2 regions of the Mucilaginibacter sp. BGA-UO-ETr-C110 genome follow, and region 2 is predicted to be linked to the other one. Evidence: riboswitches for the same ligand, from Rfam matches in the RefSeq annotation. Region 2 holds a riboswitch; the other holds the start of a gene.
The links. Region 2 has a riboswitch for thiamine pyrophosphate ahead of thiD (bifunctional hydroxymethylpyrimidine kinase/phosphomethylpyrimidine kinase). Riboswitches for the same ligand answer to the same signal wherever they lie in the genome.
Positions count from the first base shown of each region.

Region 1: it holds a riboswitch for thiamine pyrophosphate, as region 2 does, so the genes downstream of both, thiS (sulfur carrier protein ThiS) here and thiD (bifunctional hydroxymethylpyrimidine kinase/phosphomethylpyrimidine kinase) in region 2, are expected to answer to the same signal.

Region 1 covers NZ_JCAQPB010000002.1:1,477,792-1,485,383, reverse strand. Annotated here, with positions in the region: gene AC57BQ_RS07270 (MFS transporter) at 1-79, opposite strand, end outside; gene AC57BQ_RS07265 (hypothetical protein) at 306-998, shown strand; gene AC57BQ_RS07260 (glutaminase family protein) at 1,173-3,635, opposite strand; gene AC57BQ_RS07255 (DUF4268 domain-containing protein) at 3,874-4,335, opposite strand; gene AC57BQ_RS07250 (DinB family protein) at 4,581-5,099, opposite strand; TPP riboswitch at 5,227-5,320, shown strand; gene thiS (sulfur carrier protein ThiS) at 5,387-5,590, shown strand; gene thiC (phosphomethylpyrimidine synthase ThiC) at 5,676-7,559, shown strand.
Region 2 covers NZ_JCAQPB010000002.1:4,143,120-4,150,711, reverse strand. Annotated here, with positions in the region: gene AC57BQ_RS17840 (EndoS/ChiA family endoglycosidase) at 1-549, opposite strand, end outside; gene AC57BQ_RS17835 (endo-beta-N-acetylglucosaminidase H) at 674-1,906, opposite strand; gene AC57BQ_RS17830 (endo-beta-N-acetylglucosaminidase H) at 1,940-2,890, opposite strand; TPP riboswitch at 3,295-3,387, shown strand; gene thiD (bifunctional hydroxymethylpyrimidine kinase/phosphomethylpyrimidine kinase) at 3,443-4,279, shown strand; gene AC57BQ_RS17820 (family 16 glycosylhydrolase) at 4,708-5,784, shown strand; gene AC57BQ_RS17815 (DUF6624 domain-containing protein) at 5,970-6,653, opposite strand; gene AC57BQ_RS17810 (CocE/NonD family hydrolase) at 6,817-7,592, shown strand, end outside.

The DNA of each region.
Region 1 (7,592 bases), 2.7 Mb from region 2:
TGACCAGGTTGTAGGCAGAATTGGCCCAATCAAAAAAGGCCCAGGCCCTGATGGTTTTCTTATTGTTTTTGGTTTCCATTGAACAATAAAAGTATACAAATTTTGCTATTTGCGAAAAGGGGACCAAACATAGCGTATAAAAACACACCATGATTATCGGCGTGTGGAGTAATACTGGTTTAATTTTTGAGGGAAAAGGACATTTTAGTATTTTCAAGATTGTGTGCAGCAATTGAAATACATCTTTTTTACAAATCAGTTGGTATGGAAACCAATGCTGACGATCCAGAGAAGTTAATAGGTGAATGGGATCGGCCAAAACTACTAATGCTATGAATGAAACCGGTAAAACAAGCACAATAACTACAGATATATCCCATCATACCGACGCGAAAGCGTTGCTTTTAAAAGCCAACAGCATTCATGGCGACAGTAAGCTCGACATGATCAAAACAATGCGTTATTCGGCCACTATTATGGGCGTTAAAGCGATATCCTATGTGGATATCCCCGGCAATAAGATACGGATAGAGCTTTGGGAAAATGGCAAAATGGTTTCTGTTGAACAGGAAGAAAATGGTGATGGATGGCAATGGCTTAACGGTAGAAAAGCCCCTATGCCGGCAGCACGGATAGCGGAAATGAAAAGCACATTCTATTCGGGATTGTTGGGCTTGCGCAAACCGGCCATCAACCAGATGCAGGTACTGAATGCGCAAAAGCTCAAAAACAACACCTACTCGGTTTTATGTAAATTGGATGGTAACGACTATATTTTTGCTATCAACGATCAAAACCAATTGGTGGCCGAAGCTAATAAAACATTCGGCCGTACGTCTATATCCGTGTTGTCAGATCTGCGCCCGGTACAGGGTATCATGATCCCATTTCATGAGGTGGTAACATCGGGAATAAAAAAACTCGTTATCCAGTATGATAGCTTCGAGATCAACCCGATGTTTAATGCGGATACCTGGGGGGTGCCTTCGGGGATGTAGGTAGGAAATTTAGACCAGAATCAAAAAGCGTCATTGCGAGGTACGAAGCAATCTCTACACAGGCAGGTCAACTATGCATGTTTGCTCTGTACAGCATAGAGATTGCTTCGTACCTCGCAATGACGCGTGTATTTTTATTTATGGTCCCTCTTTTGGAGAGGATTTGGGTTGGGTTTATTTACCGCTCCATTTTTGTTGTAATAGCTTGATATAGTATCCGCCTACCACACTGCGGGCCTGGAAACCTACCTGTTTGCCGTTGATAGTTTCGTGCCAGTCGCTCAGAGGTACGCGGGTTGGTGTTTCCATAGCATATTTATAAACCGGATTAACCAACGCCTCAAAATCGGCCCTGTTTTTGGCTAAAGTAGCCGTCCAGATGATCCAGTCGCTTTTGGTATAGGTTTTACGGCTATCCAATGGTATACCATATTGATTTTGTTTGGTCAGATAGAATTTTATCTCACGATCATAAACCGATTGCGGGAACAGGTTTAAGCCCAATATTTTATCCCAAACAATATTATATTTCTGGCTCCAGGTGTCTTTTTTATCAAACACCAGCGAATAATGATCGCCGGCATCGGCCATTTTCATCCATTTGGCCACCATATCCTTAGCCATCGCACGGTATTTTGCAGCTACATCCTTTTGACCGAGCAACTCGGCCAAATGAGCATAACAACCAACACCCACAATGGCCTTAGCCGATAAATTGGCATTGCGCGCCAGGTGACCGGCAAAATCATCTGTACATAACTGATTGGCAGGGTCTAAACCTTCTTTAGCCAGGTAATTTGTCCAGGTGGTTAGTGTTTTCCAATGCTTTTTGGCATAAGCCGGGTTATTGCCATTGGCTCTTACTATAGCCGCGGTTAAGGCCAGCATATTACCAGATTCTTCCACCGGCATTCCCTCACCATAGGTTTGTCCGTTGGCTAAAGGATAGGTACCCAGATCATGTGCGGCAAAATCATGGGCGAATTTACCGGTCTCGCTAAAATAGAAGATCCCATTCAGCATACCTTCCATTAATTTAGGGTTGTAAAGCAGGAATAAAGGCGCCGATGGATAAGTTACGTCAACGGTATTGATAGAACCATTACTAAAATTCTCTTTCGACAGGAACAAAACTTCACCCTGCGGACTTTTCACCAGTGTATGAGCTGAGATAGCCTGCCTGTAAGCCAGCACACACAGTTTAGCGTATGGTGTGCCACCGGCATTTTGAGCATCTTTATACATGGAAGTATTAAACGCGGCGCATTTTTGCAGCACTGCCGGATATTCCGCAGCGGCTTTTGCTAATACCTGTTCTATAATTTTGGTTTGCGCGTTTTGCCACCATGGTTTTAAATTGGTATGGAAGTATTGCACTGGTGTAATATCATCATAACCCAGTTCTACAAATTTTGCTACAGCGGTTTTGCCCACCTTGCCAAAAGGTATCACGGTATTTAAAATCAGGTTACTCCCCTCCTTTGCCGTTGATTTGCTGTCGCCGCTAAAAAATGAATCGACCGATTGTTTACCAGTGCTTACATATTGCTGGGCGTTTGCTGTTTTAGGCACAGCCACGTACATATACCCCCAGTCGATGCGCAGGTCGTCACCTTTCTTTTGCAGTACCGGTTGCTCTATTGTACCAGCTTTTAAAACAGATAGCTTGCCTGATGTGTATTGTTGCGTGGTTACAGGTTGCTGCGGTGTATTACGCGCAATATCTGCAGATGCGCCGAAGTAAACCTTTACATCATGCGAGGCGCCATCATTTGATTTTACCTTATAGCTGATATAGGATACCGGGCGTGATAGAATGCTCAGATCATTCATCAGCAATGGCGAAGTGAAAGTCAATTGCAGGTCGGCCTTACCGCATTTAAAGTTATAAATAGTTTGTGTGGCATTTAAGGTTACACTGGTTTGTTTTGCCAGTTGAAGGGCCGCATGACCGGTAGGTTTTAGCTCATCGGCCAAACCGGCATCCAACCATGCACCTCCCCCAGTGTTGGTACAATGTAAGGCCAGTACATTTTCACCTTTTTTCAGGGAGCTTACAGCATCATTAGAAAGTGTGAAATATTGCAGATCGCCATTGGCCCCGCCTTGTTCACTTACTTTTTTACCATTGATGTAGACCTCGGCTTCATCATCATGGTGTAGCCTCAGCCAAAGTTTATTAAAGTTAAGATCATTCAATGTAAAAGTACGGCGCACCCAGATTTCCTTACCTGTCCATAAGGTTTTGGCAGCCTGTTTATCGTTACTGAAAGGTGCTGTGCCTGTTTTCCAACTACTGTCATCAAATTTGGCGGATGCCCAATCTTTTGAAGGCTCTGCCTCCGTAAATTTACAGGTATAAGGTTTTTCGTCGGCCGTGGCCAGTACGGTTTTATACTCCACCGGCTCCTTACCCATAAAACGGTAAACGGTACCGTCGACTTTAATGAGGCCCACCAACGATTGATCTTTGCCGGTCCAGTGGTGCGTAGTAGATTCATTCAAGTTATCTGTGAACGACCAGATACTGAAATAAGGATTGTGCGTAATAAGCGGATAAGCAGGCGCTTTGGTAACCTGTGCCCGGGCCAAAAAGCCTGCTAACACTAGGCAAACAACAAATGGGAACCTTTTCATGTTTTTATAAATGGTTTATTATAGAGCCGTAAATATTTGCATTTTTCGGCTTAAAACAGGCACACCACTACAAAAAGCGTTAAATTGACGATTAATTGAGACGATATGTAGAATTAGATGTGCAGATATGCAAATGTGAGGATGTGCAGATGAAGGAATTGGTTAATGATTGAATTTTTAAATCTGCACATCTGAAATCTGCATATCTGCACATTCGATCTCATCTGCACATCTGATTTTACTTAAACACTTCAAAACTATACTGGGCTACGCTCCAGAATTCATCAAGGGCTATGATACGGGGTTTAAAAAAGGAGATCAGGGCTGGCCAGTCGTTACGGTTAAAGATACTTGCAGATGGCAATGTTTTGATGATGCGGCTTACCAGTTTATTGCTTTCGTCGCGGGTATGCAGTTCCCATTCCCACTCCTCGTTAAGGTTGCTATCCAATATTGTTTTCAGCTCTTTGAACTGCTCAAACATCAGTTCCTGCATACCGGCGTCCGGGTGGGATATTTCAATAGCGATGTAAGCCTGACGATTACCGGTTTGCATTTTAAAGCTCAGGTGTTTAATACCGGTTTTATAATTGATCCAGTTGATTCTTAAACCATCGGCCGATAGTTGTGGTGCTATATATTGCCCAAATGCGGTCCAAAAAGCCTGCCTGATCTGTGATGCCTCGTCTTTTGAGTACAATTTATTATTGTTGATTTTACTGAGCCTGTAAAATTATAGAAAATATTGGCAATGGATGTCGTAAGTTTAAAGGATAAACCGAAGGTAGCGACACAACTGGATAAGAATAAAGATTATAATTTTAATAAGATCAGGGTGATGGTTCATACTTATAACAGAAATTTACCAGTGACTAAGAAATAGGTTCTATAAGAACAATAAAAAAGCAGCCTCAACCGGCTGCTTTTTTGATTTATGGGGTCAGCTTAATACCTGTCCCAAAATGCCGGTGGTTCAATACCTAAGGTGCGCAGGTAAACATAGGCTTGCGCGCGGTGATGGATCTCGTTATCAATAGCATAAAGTATAGTGCCAATATTTTGATTTTCATAAGCTCCAAACGCCAGTTCAACTTCTAAAAAACGCTCTACGGAAATTTGAGGCCAGTACTCATTAATTTGATCTGTGATCTGATCCCATTGCTTCAAAATTTCAGCTTTGGATTGTGCCGGTATTGTACCTGAAGAATGATCAAGCAGGTTATTCCACTTGCCGGTGATGATACCATCAATGCCATAATGAGCTATATCCATAATTTCAATAGCCATCACACCAAATGAACGCATCCCTCCAACGGAATAACCGAATAATTTATCTTCCGGAAAGGCCTCAATAACTTTCCGGGTTAATTTGCGATGGCCTTGCCAGTGGTTTAATAAAGCTTCTGGTGAAATAAGCTGAGCGGCTGAATTGTTTACTTGTTGTTGAATTGCGTTTGTTTCCATGGTTTCTTTTGTTTTGATTTTGTATGACAAAGAAACCATGGGCCAGTGACAACCTTATGTCAGTAGTGTCAAAAGAAATTTAAAAAAAATGGAAATTCTTTGAATTATCTATTTTTTTATAAGTTTACCGCAACTTTAGGGGTGTCCTTTAATGGACTGAGATAATACCCTTTGAACCTGATGCAGTTAGTACTGCCGAAGGGAAAAGTGACGATAACCCTGTGGGGTTATTTTTTCTTTCCTCCATGTAACGGGGCCATTCCTAAAGTCAAGATTTTAGAAACAGAATGGAAATCACCGTAAATCAACAAACTTACCAGGTTACCGATGTGTGCAATGTGCAGCAAATGCTGGCTATTGTATTTAATGCGCTGCCCAAAGGTATCGCCGTAGCCATCAACCAGGCCATTATTCCACGGGCCAGCTGGGCCGATCACCACATCAGCCCCCACGATCAAATCGTCATTATCAAAGCAACACAAGGCGGGTAAAAGCAGATGTGCGGATGTGTAGATGAAACAGCCATAAAAACGCCCCTCAACAATAAAAAATCACTAAATCAATAATTGTATAAGGATGAAGCAAGAAAAAATTCCAACCGATCAGGTACTAACTACCGATCCGTTCCCGGCCTCCAAGAAAGTTTTTGTGAAAGGTCAGCTCCATGACATACAGGTAGCCATGCGCGAGATCAGTTTAAGCGATACCAAACTGCATGGCCGTTTTGGCGAAACAGAACCTAACGCGCCGGTTACCGTTTATGATACCAGCGGCCCGTATACTGATGTTGATGTGGTTATCGACGTTAAAAAAGGTCTCCCCCGTTTGCGGGAACAATGGATCATGAACCGGGGCGATGTGGAACAGCTGGAAGGAATATCCTCTCAATACGGGCAGCAGCGCTTACATGATAGCAGCCTGGATGAGCTGCGTTTTGCTTATGTAAGCAAACCTTTGCGGGCGAAACCTGGCATGAACGTATCGCAGATGTATTACGCCAGAAAAGGCATCATTACACCCGAGATGGAATACATTGCCATTCGCGAAAATCAGCGTATCGATCTGTTAAAAGAACAATTGAACGGGCAATACGAGGTGATGAGCCATCAGCATCTGGGCCATAGTTTTGGAGCAAATACACCAAAAGGATATATCACACCCGAATTTGTACGCTCAGAAGTTGCCGCTGGTCGTGCCGTGATCCCTTCTAATATTAACCATCCCGAAATTGAGCCGATGATCATCGGTCGCAACTTTTTGGTGAAGATCAATGCCAACATTGGCAACTCGGCCGTTACTTCCAGTATTGAAGAAGAAGTAGAAAAAGCGGTATGGGCCTGCCGTTGGGGAGCGGATACCATTATGGATCTATCTACCGGGAAAAACATCCACGAAACACGCGAATGGATCATCCGTAATTCGCCCGTACCCATTGGTACCGTACCTATCTACCAGGCACTGGAAAAAGTGAACGGCAAAGCTGAAGACCTGACCTGGGAATTATTCCGGGATACCCTGATCGAGCAGGCAGAACAAGGCGTTGATTATTTTACCATTCACGCCGGTGTGTTATTGCGCTATGTGCCGTTGACCGCTAAACGCATTACCGGTATTGTATCACGGGGCGGCTCTATCATGGCCAAATGGTGCCTGGCTCATCATAAAGAGAATTTCCTGTATACCCATTTTGAAGAGATCTGTGAGATCATGAAAGCCTATGATGTTGCCTTCTCTTTAGGTGATGGACTACGACCAGGCTGTATTGCCGATGCTAATGATGCCGCGCAGTTCGGCGAACTGGAAACCTTGGGCGAGCTCACCAAAATTGCATGGAAACACGATGTACAAACCATTATTGAAGGCCCTGGTCATATCCCAATGCACATGATCAAGGAAAACATGGATAAGCAACTGGCACATTGCGGTGAGGCACCTTTTTATACCTTAGGTCCGCTGACTACAGATATTGCCCCCGGTTACGACCACATTACCTCGGCCATTGGCGCTGCCATGATCGGTTGGTTTGGTACCGCTATGTTGTGTTATGTTACGCCTAAAGAGCATCTGGGTTTACCCAACAAAAAGGATGTGAAAGATGGGGTGATCACCTATAAAATAGCGGCCCATGCTGCCGACTTGGCTAAAGGTCATCCCGGCGCGCAATACCGGGACAATGCCTTAAGTAAGGCCCGTTTTGAGTTTAGGTGGGAAGACCAGTTTAACCTGTCCCTCGATCCCGATACAGCCAGAGAGTTTCATGATGAAACCCTGCCTGCCGATGGCGCGAAGATCGCCCACTTCTGCTCCATGTGCGGCCCTAACTTCTGTTCGATGAAAATCACACAGGATGTACGGGAGTATGCCAAAGAAAATGGTGTAGATGAGGCAGCCGCGCTGGCCAAAGGTATGGAGCAAAAATCAAAGGAGTTTACGGAGAAAGGAAGCGAAATATACCTGTAGATATTGGATGTAATGCTGAGAATTAAAAAGGGC
Region 2 (7,592 bases):
GTCGATGGTGCCGGACTCGATATCCAGATCGATACCATCTAAAGAATCGGCTACAATGTGCTGGTTATACATCGCCTGCGACCAATGATCATAAGTGCTGGTTGAGCTTGCTACAGTGGCGGTTGAAGTTGGCGTTGCCGGATCCTTGGATGAACCATCAAAATAGGCATCGCCCAGAAAATGACACACTACAATCCTGGTTCCTTTTGCCTGGGCTGCGCGCCAATGTGACCTGGTGGCATCATTCCCGGCAAAAAACTCCAGGAAATCGGTACTGTCAGGCGCATTGGCTGGATTATAACTGGCAGCAGGGTCGGCACCATCACCAACCAAAAAGCCTACAAATATTTTATGTACGCTATTTTTGTAAGCGATCAGGTCGGCATTGGAAGTGACCGCCTGGGTTGTTAAACCATTTTTGGACGCAGCTGCGGCTTGTAATTTTTCGGCAGCATTTCCATTATCCTTTTTGCAGGATTGAGTGAGGGCCAGAGCCGACATGCTTAGCATAAGCAGACCGGTTTTAAGAGAGAGCAATCTTTTTTTCATAATGGGGGTTTTATAAATAGGTAATAGAGAGAGTCAGGAGGCAAGAATCAGGAGTTAAAAATGATCCTCGATCAATTTCACTCCCCTCTTGATTCTTGACTCTTAACTCTTGATTCTTTTTTAATTATTGAATTTTAACAGAACTTACCACATCGTTCGCGTTGGGCGACAGGGTGGTGAAATTGGTAGTGTTGGAGGTTAGCGTCCAGGAGGTACCAGCAAAATTATCGTTGCTGTACATGGTTACCGTCCATCCCGTAGGTATTTTTACCGACGATGCCCAGTCGTTCACAAAACCCAGGGCCTGCAACTGCGATAAGGTGTAGTTACCCTTAGCTATAGTACTGGTAGCGGTGCCAACATAATTGATATCCTGGTAAAAAGTAACACCTGTCGTAGTACCACCACCAGTCCCAAATACCGTTGCTTTACCATATAGCGCGTTGGAAACACTGCTCAGGTAAGTGTGTGAGTCGGCATTAGGCAGGTTGTAGTACAGATATATGCCATAATTGTTATTGACAGTTTGGGTGGCCAGGGATGCCGCTGTTGATGCACTGGTGCTTTGGATATCAATAGCAGCGGGTCCCAGGTTGCTGGCGGCTAATCCCGGTACGTTCGGTACAGAATAGCTGCCGTAAATGGCATTCCAGCTGTAGTCAACTTTTGAGCCTACGGTTACCCCGTTAAAGCTCAAGCGGGAAGCCGCCGGGCCATAAAAATAAAAGGAAATGATCTTGGTAGGCATCAACTGGCGCAAGGCGGTTACCAAGTAAACAAACGAGCTTGAATTTGGCTGACCTGTTCCGTTGGTTCCATAGTCGGCATATTCATCGTCAAAGTCAATACCGTCAAGACCATAGGTGGTTACGGCATTGGCCAGTAGCTGCGCAAAATCCTGCGCGGCCTGCTTGCTCGGGAAATTAGTTATACCCGCCCCCTGGTGATTACCCAGTATAGAGAGCAGTACTTTTATACCCTTGGCCTGGAGCGGCTGTATCTTGGTGGCGGCATTGTTTAATACCGTAGTTACCTGCGGATTAAAAAATAATTCGGCCTTTTGGGTAGTGGTGTTGTAATTGATATTGGCCGCGAATATAATGCCGATATCAAAAAGCTGCTCCCCGGTTGACAGGGTATAATTGCCCACGTTTAGAATGTCGTTATTGTTCACCTCCACATAACAAACACCTTTGGGGCCGCTAACGCCAATAGCGTTAGTGCCCAGTTTTGATGAAGCATTGTTTGTTTGCTGAGTGGGGGCAAGGTCTTTTTTACAGGCGGCTGTGAACATTAGCGCGGAGCCTAGTACGGCCATAGCTATCCTGTTAAAGGATAAATTCATAGATGTTTTCATGTCGGTTTTTTATTGGTCTTTTTAGGGTAAATGTTAGGGCAATTTCACGGTAGCCTTACCATAAAGCTTGTTGGATACGCTTGTTAAGTAAGTATGAGCATCTGTATTGGGCAGGTTATAATACAGGTAAATACCATAGCTATTGTTTACTGTTTGAGTAGCCAGTGAAGCAGCGGTTGATGAGCTGGTGCTCTGGATATCAATAGCGGCAGGCCCCAGGTTACTTTTAGCTAATCCCGGAACATTTGGTACCGAGTACGAGCCATAAATGGCGTTCCAGCTGTAATTAACTTTTGAGCCTACGGTTACGCCGTTAAAGCTTAAGCGCGATGCCGCCGGGCCGTAAAAGTAAAAAGAGATGAGTTTGGTAGGCATCAGTTGACGTAAGGCGGTTACCAGGTATACAAATGAGCTGGAGTTGGGTTGTCCGGTGCCGTTGGTGCCATAATCGGCATATTCATCATCAAAGTCGATGCCGTCGAGTCCGTAGGTGGTTACGGCGTTAGCTAACAATTGTGCAAAATCCTGTGCGGCCTGCTGACTTGGGAAGTTAGTGATCCCGGCGCCCTGGTGATTACCCAATATAGAAAGCATTACCTTAATGCCTTTGGCCTGTAAGGGTTGAATCTTGGTGGCCGCATTATTTAGTACAGTAGTTACTTGTGGATTAAAAAACAATTCGGCTTTGTGGGTAGTGGTGTTGTAATTAATATTGGCGGCGAAAATAATGCCTATATCAAAAAGCTGCTGCCCGGTTGATAAGGTATACTTGCCCACATTAAGAATATCGTTGCTATTCACTTCCACATAGCAAACGCCTTTGGGGCCGCTAACACCAATGGCGCTGGTGCTTAATTTTGATGAAGCATTGTCCGCCTGTGGTGTTGGGGCCAAATCCTTTTTACAGGCTGCTGTAAACAGCAGCGAAAAGCCTAATACGGCCACTGAGGCTTTGGTTAATAATAAATTAGATGTTTTTCTCATTGTCGGTTTTTTAAATTGGTTTTTTTATAGGTTTTTAATGGGTATTAAGAGCGGTATTTATCCATAAGCGTATTGGTTTATTGGTGGCAACAAAGAAAGAATTGGGGTAAATTAATAGGGAGGGTTGGGTGTTAAACGATTTAGCATTATAATATGTTTAGTTAAATAACTAATAAATGTTAGGTATTTTTTACTATCCGGTAATGTATTGGGCATATATTAATGGGTTTATATGCGTAATGATTTAATTGGTTTACAGGTATATAGACAAACAATAAATAACAATTGCCTACAAGTAATTAAAATTTAATTATATTAATATACATATTATGGCTATATATGGTTTAATAACATCGTTTGCCGCTATAGCCGATAGTATGCCACCAGGAAAAAAACTACATTTGCCATGGCTTTAGGGGTATTCTGTAAAGAATTGAGATAAACCCTTTGAACCTGATCCGGCTGATACCGGCGTAGGGAAAAGTCGGGATGCATTCTGCCCGTTTGCTCAGTCCTGAGCCCCGAAGCCATATTTTTATGAAATTGTAAACCATGAATAAAAAAGCCTATAGCTATCCATCCGTTTTAACGATCGCGGGGTTCGACGGCAGCGGAGGCGCCGGTATACAGGGCGATATCAAAACTATCTCGGCGCTGGGGTGCTATGCCACTTCGGTGCTTACGGCGCTCCCGGTGCAGAATACCTGCGGGGTGAGGTCCGTTTATCCTATCCCTGCTGAAGTGGTGGGAGCACAACTGCAAGCCATATTGGATGATATTTTCCCGGATGCTATTAAGATAGGTATGGTGCATACAACTGAGGTGCTTGAGGTCATTATAAACACCCTGCAGCAGTACCCGGAGGTTCCGGTGGTATTTGATCCGGTCATGGTATCAACCAGCGGGCACCGGCTTTTGGAGAATAGTACGATAGAAGCAATTGTTAAAAAGTTATTTCCACTGGCGGCTGTTATTACCCCTAATCTGGACGAAGCCGCTGTTTTAACCGGGATGCCTGTACATACCCTGGATGATATGCGGATAGCCGGTAAAAAACTCATGGAACTGGGAGCACGCTTCGTATTGTTAAAAGGCGGTCATTTGGATGCTACGCAATTAACCTCCTTATATTTTACAAACGATGGTAAGGTACAGGAATACAGCTTTGAAAAAATAGACACCCAAAATACCCGAGGCACCGGATGCGCCCTGTCATCGGCCATAGCCAGCTACATAGCCCGGGGAAGGTCATTGCCAGACTCGGTAGCTTTGGCGCAGCAATATGTGCACCAGGCCATACTGACCGGTAAAGATGTACAAACCGGTAAAGGCAATGGTCCTCTAAATCACTTTTTTGATCCTGTGGAACTAATTAAGCAGATGATTTAATATAAATAATGTCTTAAAAAGAGGCTGTCACCCTGACCTCCGTCGAAGGGTAGAGTGCAGTGGCCTGTCCACCATGCTTCGACAGGTTCAGCATGACACCCCTTTTCGTCCCCTCCCCGCTTCAGCATTCAGTCTTTACTCATGTCGAATACCTTATAACAGATTTTGCTGTAGTCCTAAACATGGGCGAATTGCTGAAAGCAGGTGCGGTTTATCCAGTTTAGGATTTTACCCCTATCTACTTAAGATTTTACCCCTCCTATATACTATTCAATAGGTAATCTTGCTATACCAATAATCTACCAAAACCAATTAATAAACTTAAGGGATAATTTTTAACCAGGATGACCGGGAGTTAGGCTAGTTTATAATGGGCAGATTGTAGTTTTTCTATGGTTATATGCATTTACAATTAAACCAGAATAAAAATGAGAAGCATTACTTTGTTAATCGGGTTAGTTGCTATTGGCAGCATTTCCTGCAAAAAAAGCAACACTCCTGCGGAGTTAAAAACAGATGTTTTGACCCCAAAAAGCAGTACACAGAGCACTCCACTGGATGATTATTCATTGGTTTGGCAGGATGATTTTAATGGTACGGTACTAGATCCGCGCTGGGATTATCGGGCTGCCAATACTACGCGTACTTATGCTCTGATTTTAAAATCAAATGTTTCATTAACGGGAAATGGTGTATTGCAATTAGCGGCCAGACGTGTTGGCGACAGTAGTTTTACCGCAAGCCAGCTCGCTACGGATCAAAATTTTCTGCAAAAATATGGTTATTTCGAGTGCAGGGCCCAATTAGATACAACTCAAGGGCCACATAGTGGTTTCTGGCTTCAATCACCAACAATGGGCGCTACCTTAAATCCAGGCGTTGATGGTACCGAAATTGATATCATGGAACACCATGATGCAGGTGGCATCCGAAACAGGATTTACCATACCATTCATTGGAACGGTTATGGGGCAAATCATCAATCATCCGGTACAAATGAAACGATCCCGGGCATCGAAAGTGGTTACCACACCTTCGGTTTAGAATGGACTCCTTCACAATATATTTTTTACGTTGATGGTGTAGTGAAGCGCACCGTCACTCAATCTACAGCACCTATTTCTCACCGCAGTGAGTTTGTCCTTTTAAGTATGGAAATTACGGGCTTTGGCGGCAACCGTTTTGCCGGCACTTATCCCGATTTTATTAATTTCGATTACGTAAAAGTTTACAAGCCCATTAAAACATTTGTTTATGGCGATAATAATTTTTCCGGCTCATCAGCACGACTGGGAGTTGGCAATTACACCATGGCACAATTAACCGCATTAGGAATTAGTAATGATAGTTTATCATCAATATCCGTTCCTGATGGTTACAAAGCTATTTTATATGCAGATGATAACTTCCTGGGGAATAACATAACTGTAACAGGAGAGAACAATGATTTAAGCAGTCTTAATTTCAACGATAATGTATCATCCATTAAAATCATGGTGAACTAAAGCTAAGAGTCGCTGGTGTGTTTGAACTGACTTGTCTTCGCTGCACCTCAGTTCCCTTTTTAGGCCAAACGCTTAAATAGGGAGCTTTTTAATCTTCAAGGTCTATCGCAGAGGTACCGAGAGGACGAAAATTAATCATAAACACATAGGAGGTAGCTTTTATTGATGAGGTAATTTACCAGTACTTACAGCTTTTGCTCTTTAGCTGCTTTCTCAATTTCAGGGAGCGATCTTTTATACTCGGCTATGTCCCAGTTTAAATTAAACAGTTTGGCATACTCGGCAATAGGCTGCAGATCCACGGTTTTGCGCCTTTCATCAACATGATCGGGATCTTCTATCGGGTAGAAATACATTTTGCCGGTAGTTTTACTTCTGAATACCTGGCTGCCGTAAATCTGTTTCTTCCCTTCGCGCATAGCAACGCGGTCTTCTAACAGTGCTAAATTACTCGATAGTGTTTTGCCTTCTTTTACCGCGTTCCTGATCATGGGTAAGTATTCTTCCTGCGTGGCCAGGTCGGCGTGCTGTATCACTAAAAACAAGCCCTGGCTGCTATTCATTCCTACATCCTGTGGGCCAAGCCAGCCATACTTTTTTATAATTCCTCTTATCTTAATTAAATTTTTAGCGTCAATTTCCCGCATAGCCTTTATTGCAGAATCGATCTGGGCGCCATTTGCTTTATTTTTCGAAAGTTCCTGCATTCTGTACCTGCCTCCCTGATCATCCTTATAAATGGTGTCAAGCATGAGCATTGCCGGTTTGTTGAATTTATTGCTGTCGATGGTAAAGGAATTTACCTGTGCAATAGATACGGATCGCAAAAAGACCAGGATAAGAGCCGGATAGATATGTTTCAGTTTCATCGTGATAAATTTATGTTTTATATCCATAAGATGAATAATGTTAACGGGAGCCCGTTTTTAAAATTGTCTTCGAGCTGGCTCGTTCGCGTTCAAACTCATGACCAAACACCAGTTGCCTCTTTTATTTTATTCAGGTACATTTAGGGCTTGATTGACTAATTAAATGAAAAGAACTTTATTTACCTATTTATGGCTGACGATAACGGCTATCAGCGTATATGCCCAGCCCCAGGCACCTGATGCCGAATACATCAAGGCCAATTATCAGAAATACGAATACCAGATACCTATGCGCGATGGTAAAAAGCTGTTTACCTCGGTATATGTACCCAAAGATCAGTCGAAAAAGTACCCCATCATGATGGACCGTACGCCCTACAGCGTTGCACCCTATGGGACCGATCTGTATAAAGGGGGCCTGGGACCATCATCCTTATTTGTGCATGATGGTTTTATTTTTGTTTACCAGGACGTGCGTGGCCGCTGGATGAGCGAAGGTGTTTTTGAAGAAATGACGCCCGAAAAAGAGGTGCACAAAACCAAGAATGATGTTGACGAAGGCACCGATACTTATGATACCATCAATTGGCTGCTTAAAAATCTGCCCAATAACAATGGTAAGGTAGGGGTATGGGGTATATCCTATCCTGGCTTTTATACCACAGCCTCATTGCTGAGCCGCCATCCGGCATTGGTTGCCGCATCACCGCAAGCCCCTATGGCCGATCTGTATCGCGATGACGCTTTTCATAACGGGGCCTTTATGCTGGTAGCTAACTTTGGATTTTATCCGTTTTTTACCAATCGCCAGGACGATAAGCCTACACAACGCCGTGCACCCGGGCTTAATGCAGGAACCGAAGATGGTTATGATTTTTTCCTTCGGATGGGGTCGGTAAAAAATACGAACGATAAATTTTATAAAGATACCATCCGGCT